Regions from separate parts of the Aliivibrio wodanis genome, predicted to be linked through region 2. Evidence: predicted binding sites of a transcription regulator. Region 2 holds the regulator's gene; the other holds the start of a gene.
What was found. The regulator PurR, encoded in region 2, represses purine synthesis genes. The targets are predictions, from matches to a motif close to TNANGNAAACGTTTNCNTNA.

Region 1 (3,434 bases), 340 kb from region 2:
CCATTGCGTTCAGAAATCATCGCAACCTGTTTAGCTAACCAAATGGTTAATGAAATGGGCTGTAACTTCATTACTCGCTTACAGGAAGAGACTGGTTACGCGATTACTGATATTGCAAATGCATACTCAGCAACTCGCGCTATCTTTGAGTTTGGCGATTTATTTAAAGAAGTTCGTAATCTAGATAATGTCGCTACGGCAGAAGCTCAATATGAAGCTTTCTTTGCAATGCGTCGAACTATCCGTCGAGTAGCACGTTGGTTATTACGCAATGGTTCACAACACATGTCTATTGATCAGCTAATCGCGAAATATAAGCCTGCGGTTGATGACATTAAAGTTAATCTTGATAATTATCTAGTTAATGAAGAAGTTGTAGAGCATATTGAACAAGCGAATCATTACCTCGAGATGGGCGTACCATGTGAGTTGGGTAATGTGTTGGCTCGCTTGAGTAGCTTATACTCTGCAATGGATATCTCAGCAGTAGCAGAGGTAACTGAGCAGCCAGTAGCAACATCTGCACGTTTATACTACGTATTGGGAGATAAATTATCTCTGCATTGGTTCTTAAAACAAATCAATAACCAAGGAGTAGATAACCATTGGCAAGCACTAGCTCGTGCATCATTCCGTGAAGACTTAGATTGGCAACAGCGTCAATTGACGACCTTAGTTTTGTCTGAGTTTAAAAATAGCGATTCGGCAGAAAGTGCGATAGCAGAATGGTGTGAGAAAAATAGCAGTTCAGTAGGGCGTTGGGACAATATCTTAAATGAATTTAAGGTTGGCTCTGTTCATGAGTTTGCTAAGTTCTCAGTAGCATTAAGAGAATTAACGTTACTTAACATAAGCTGTACATCAAATTAAAGTCAGTAATTAATAGCTTAGTATATCGTTAAACAAACGTTTGCTTAACTAAAGGGGAAGTGAGTATTTATTCACTTCCCCTTTTTATTTCCCCGGTAATTTTCCCACACGCTTACATTTATAACCTAATTTAGTGATTTTTTATTCTTAATGTATTTTTCGAGTTTAATGATGCGGAGAAATTATGATGAATAAAGTACGATTAAGTTTGAATTGTGAATAAAATCAGTGAATAATGACTCCCCGTTTATTCGGGACTTTTTTTGGAGCAACAATGTTATACCGCATCGCCAGAGCTGGCATTTTCAAACTTGATGCTGAAAAAGCACATGACCTAGCAATTCAAAATTTCAAACGTTTCACAGGCACTCCTCTCGATCTTTTATACCGTCAAAACTTAGCTTCTAAACCTGTAGAAGTGATGGGCATTACCTTTAAAAACCCGGTTGGCCTCGCGGCTGGCCTTGATAAGAACGGTGAATGTATTGAAGCATTTAGCGCAATGGGTTTTGGATTCATTGAAGTAGGTACTGTTACTCCTCGCCCTCAAGCAGGTAACGATAAGCCACGTTTATTTCGTTTAATTGAAGCGGAAGGTATTATTAACCGTATGGGTTTTAATAACCTTGGTGTTGATAATCTTGTTGAGAATGTAAAGAAAGCAAAATTTGACGGTGTTATTGGTATTAACATTGGAAAAAACAAAGATACACCTATTGAGAAGGGTACAGAAGATTACCTAATTTGTATGGAGAAGGTATATCAATATGCGGGCTACATTGCGATTAATATCTCATCCCCAAACACTCCAGGGCTTCGTACTCTTCAATACGGTGAAGCATTAGATGATCTTCTTTCTCAGTTAAAAGAGAAGCAAAACGAATTAGCAGAGAAATATGGTAAGTATGTACCTATTGCTCTAAAGATTGCTCCAGATTTAGATGATAACGAATTATCTCAAATTGCAGCCTCATTAATTAAGTATAAGGTTGATGGTGTGATTGCAACTAATACTACATTAGACCGTTCTATGGTTGAAGGTATGAAGCATGCAGAAGAGATGGGAGGCTTAAGTGGTCGTCCTGTTCAAGCCCGCAGCACAGAAGTTGTTCGTCGTCTTAAGGAACTTTTAGGTGATAATCTTCCAATTATAGGTGTAGGTGGCATTGACTCATATGTCGCTGCTAAAGAGAAAATGATGGCGGGTGCCGATCTGGTTCAAGTCTACTCAGGTTTCATTTATAAAGGTCCAGCATTAGTTAAAGATATCGTGAACAACATTTAATTGATATAAAGCAGTAAAAATTGCTTACAGACTGTTCAAACGAAAGGGGGAATGAAAATTTCCCCTTTTTTTATTATCAAGCTCTTGTAGAATAAGTGACTCATTGCACCAGTGATGTTTGTTTAAAAAGTCTATTTTTTAGTATAAACGTCCTAATATTAGGTGATGGAGTCGCGTAGGGCATTGTCCCATATTTTTTAGAGAGAAGTTAAATGCTTAAACCAAGTGATACATGGAGTTGGTATTACGATAATAAAGCACGGTCTCTTATGCTTGAATTGAGCATGGATATGGTTTTTTGCGTTAATCTACCTTCTAAAGTCTTAATAGATGAAGCATTCAATAAAAGTAAGTTCTCTGTTGATGATGCGGCTTCTTATGAAATGTTTGTTGAATATATTTCATTCCTTCCTCTTTCTGAGCCTCGTAAAGTTGAATTGGCGCTTAATTGTGTTGCTGCTAAGCGATTCCATAAACCAATGCTACCAAAAAGTTGGTTTTTTGAATCTCAAGGCGATGGTTATTGTCCAGCAGAAGGTGAGGTTGTGTCTCTTAAGAATGATTTAGGGGAAGGACACTTTATTATCGTTGAGAATTACGAGTGTGCCAGTATGTGTATGCTTGTTGATATGGATGCCTTTGCATTGAATCCAGTTAAATATATGTCGTTCTGTGAGCCGGTAAAGGTAATGCACGACAGAATGGCGAAGCTACAAGTTGTTAATTCCTCTTACTACGCACTAGTAGGCTAAATAAAGAAAAATAGCTTGTACGGACAGTGTAGGCTTGTTTTACTTATCTATTCTTTTTAAATTCCCTATAGACTAACCACTTAGAGCTTAGAGCTTATGCTGTATTTGTCTTGTGGTTAGACCCCTAGTTATACATTGATCTAATTAAGTCCACTTTTTCTACGTAACGCTCTATTCTCGAATTGGCATTAGCTAATAGAGTAGAGTGTTATAGGGCTTATTTTTGTCATCATCTGGGCTTACTAGATTTATCATAAATGAGATCTTGTACCAAAATGTACAAATTATTAGCAGTCTGATTAACCTACAAATCGACCTGAAATATTAATATTGCCTACATAAATTTCCTCATTTAATGATTTATTTAGGTTAATAATTTTACTAATTGTCACTGGTATAGTCCAGATTGTTTGATTTAATTTCGCGTCTTATTGTTTTTCATGGGAAACTACTCAGCTCTCATTTAAGAGGGAGATTTAATAAATAGTTGTTTTAAAAGAGATAAAATGAGTTTATGTAAGGGATTT
Region 2 (3,434 bases):
TGCTTTCTTAAGCATTCGTTCTGTAGCTAGTCGCAGGTTAGGCAGATCTTTAATACGTGTTGGGGCTGCAGTTTTCTGTTTTTCTTTGTCTTTTTTTGCAACGTCAAAAGCAACAACTGCTTGAATTAATATTAAATCAGGTTCTTTCCAAGACTCTGGTGAAATGGCAAAGTATTTGGTAACAACGGGAAAGCCTCGTTTTTTATAAACATAAGGTTCTAACCCTTGCTCTTTAAATAAGTTAATCGTCTCTTCACTACCTCTTAAATGAAGTTTATCTTGCACAACAAGGGCAAACATAGTGTCATCAATAAAGACACCAAAACCGCCAAACATTGAACGAGATGTGACTTTCCCAAGAGAGGAAAGAAGACGAAGTGAATCTTTTAGTATTGGTTTATCCATTGCAATAATTCTCGGTTAGTTAAGTCTATGTCACTAAACAACTGAGCCCGAGGAAATACTAGCAAGTTTAAAGCCCAACATTGTTATATTTAGGTAAAATAACAACATCGAGTGGAATACTTACCATCGGCAACCCCGCTACCATATATATATAAATACGTAGGCCGGAAGCTTTGCGTCCTATGCTTTCACATAGTTTGCCCTGTTTGTGACATCATTGATGATATAGCAATCAACAAAGGGAGTGACTGCAAAAACTCAATAATGTGATATTGGTTCATAAAAACAAGGGTCATTTCTGTTAACTCAGTTCAGGTTTTCAATAAAACCTGAACTTATGACTTGATTTTTATAGAACTCTAGTTTGTTATTTGGTTCTATTATGAACACTATTACGAGAAACAACGGCTGGTTGCATTTCAAAAATACGGCGTTCATGATGTTTATCTTTTATACGCTCGAGTAAAATTTCAACTGCCGTTTTTCCAACTCTTCGTTTTGGTTGGTGGATAGTTGTTAAAGGAGGTGAAAAGTAAGCCGATAATTCAATATTGTCATAGCCAATTACAGAAATATCTTCTGGAACTTTTAACCCTGATTGTTGAATCTTACTGATGGCGGCTAACGCCATAATATCATTAAAACAAAATAGAGCAGTAGGGCGATCTTTTGCTTCGGTTGCTAATACTTTCTCAACTGCTTTTGCTGCTGAAGAGCATTCAAAATCACCTTCTAAAATCCATTCAGGATTAGAATCTAAATTTGCTTCGGAAAGTGCTCGGTGAAAACCATGAACACGTTCTTTACAAGTCAACTTATCTAATTGTCCTGTGATACAAGCAATGTTAGTGTGACCATTTTCTATTAAGTGTTTTGTTGCAAGGTATCCACCTTCTTCAGAGTTATCTATGATTTTATCTGTATGAGGGCTATCAGGTCCCCAATCCATAACAACCATTGGTAATTCGGTATTTTTTTCAAGCAAGGCTAAAAGTTGTTCATTTAGGTCTGAACACATAACCAACAACCCATCAACACGTTTTTCAGAAAGCATACGAAGGTAGTGTTTTTGTTTGTCTAGATCACCTTCAGTATTACACATGAATAAAGTGTAACCTTGTTTATAACAATAGTTTTCAACACCATGCATAACTTCGGCAAAAAAGGGATTGAAAGATTGAGTTACTAACATGCCAATAGTACGAGTAGTATTACATTTTAAACTGCGAGCAACAGCACTTGGTGCATAATTTAACTCTTCAACGGCTTCCCATACACGTTTTTGTGTTGCTTCTGCAACAAAGCGTGTTTTGTTAATTACGTGAGAGACGGTTGTTGTCGACACTGTTGCTAATTTTGCGACGTCTTTAATTGTAGCCATATAAGAGCCTTAAATAGTGATTAAGGGGCTATTTATGTTCCAGCAAATTGTTTTGCTCTATAGAGAACTGATGGAAGATAAATAGGCCCTAAATATCATATGATTAATGATATGGTATAAATAAAAAAACCGCTTTAAAATGCGGTTTTCATTTTATGTTCAAATTTTATCGTTTGCGTTCACATTTTATATGTAAAGCATAGTGCAAACAATTATTGATTTCATAAATTTTATTTGTAACCTGATTTACATCACGTAGTTATTTATTTATGTCATCAATAAAGGCTGTTTTTTACTCACCAGTAAGAAATAGCATGTCTAATTGTAAAAATGTCACAAGAAAATGGGTAACTGCAGCATAGAAACCAAACTCATCACGCTCTTTACAGATTTGGCTGAATCGTGGTGTCCAAGATAATAATTGCTCATTAATAAAATTTTGTTGAGCTGTCATATAAAGCTCAAAGTCTTCCTCTGATGACTGTTGGTTTGTCATCACAATTAGATTACCTAGAAAATCAAGTTCTATTGCAATATGATCAGCAGGCTCATTAAATTCTGCTTTTTGTGCAATATTATACTTTGTAAGTAGCTCACGCATATCTTGCGCTGGTTTAGCATTAAGCAGACCTGATTTATCAAGGTATAGTGAAGCATAAGGCAAAGCACTACTTTTATCTGAACCTAAAAAGGCTTCACAGAAATCAGCTGATAACTCAAGTTGAGCGCCTTCACGAGTTTGTAATTGATTTAATTTATCAATTAAAGTATTTACAGAAGCGGTAAGTTCTGGTGTTTCTGCTAAATTTGATAAAAACGTACGGATTTCAAAGCTGTTATATTGTTCTATTTGTTCTTCTGTTAACTCACTTGCTAATAAGCTAGATAGCCACCAGTAAATTTCGGCACGTTGTTCATTAAATGCAGTTAGATCGTTCATGTATATTTTGCTCCAAGAAATTTATGTGAGAATTGTACTGGATAAGTATGAAAAGGAATAGCACCTATCATTAACAGGGTGTATAAAGATATTTGTAAAGGTTACAACTCAATTTTTGTTTGATAATTGTTTTGAATCAAATAATTTACAGAAATATCAATTGAGAATTGGCATTATTACAAAATATGAATAGAATAAGAAAAGAACCATCCAATATAACCATAAAAGAGAATATTATGAGCTATCACATTTTAGTTGTTGAAGACGAAGTGGTAACTCGCTCTAAACTTGTAGGCTACTTTGAAGCCGAGGGATATCAAGTGAGCGAGGCTGAAACAGGGGCAGAAATGCGAACTATTTTGGCTGAACAAAAAGTTGATTTAATTATGCTTGATATAAACCTACCAGGAGAGGATGGTTTATTGTTGGCACGTGAACTACGTAGCCAATCTAATATTGGTATTATTCTTGTTACAGGACGAACTGATAGTATTGATCGTATTGTAGGGCTTGAAATGGGTGCTGATGATTACGTCACAAAACCAGTAGAGCTACGTGAGTTATTAGTTCGAGTTAAGAATTTATTTTGGCGTATGTCATTAGCGAATGAACCAGTAGAATTAGATGAATCTAATGTCGTTCGCTTTGGTGAGTGGACTTTCGATATTCAGCGCCGTGCACTATCAAATAGCGGTGAGCCAGTTAAAT

Region 1: pyrD (quinone-dependent dihydroorotate dehydrogenase) is a predicted target of PurR. The motif match lies at 899-918, and genes of this name have one in related genera.

What each region holds. Positions count from the first base shown of each region.
Region 1 covers NZ_JBREXA010000002.1:798,950-802,383, forward strand. Annotated here, with positions in the region: gene ACU5DF_RS11410 (NAD-glutamate dehydrogenase) at 1-870, shown strand, start outside; gene pyrD (quinone-dependent dihydroorotate dehydrogenase) at 1,145-2,155, shown strand; gene ACU5DF_RS11420 (cell division protein ZapC) at 2,368-2,907, shown strand.
Region 2 covers NZ_JBREXA010000002.1:459,756-463,189, forward strand. Annotated here, with positions in the region: gene ACU5DF_RS10005 (TfoX/Sxy family DNA transformation protein) at 1-405, opposite strand, end outside; cyclic di-GMP riboswitch class I at 531-617, opposite strand; gene purR (HTH-type transcriptional repressor PurR) at 773-1,786, opposite strand; gene torD (molecular chaperone TorD) at 2,079-2,726, opposite strand; gene torR (two-component system response regulator TorR) at 2,963-3,434, shown strand, end outside.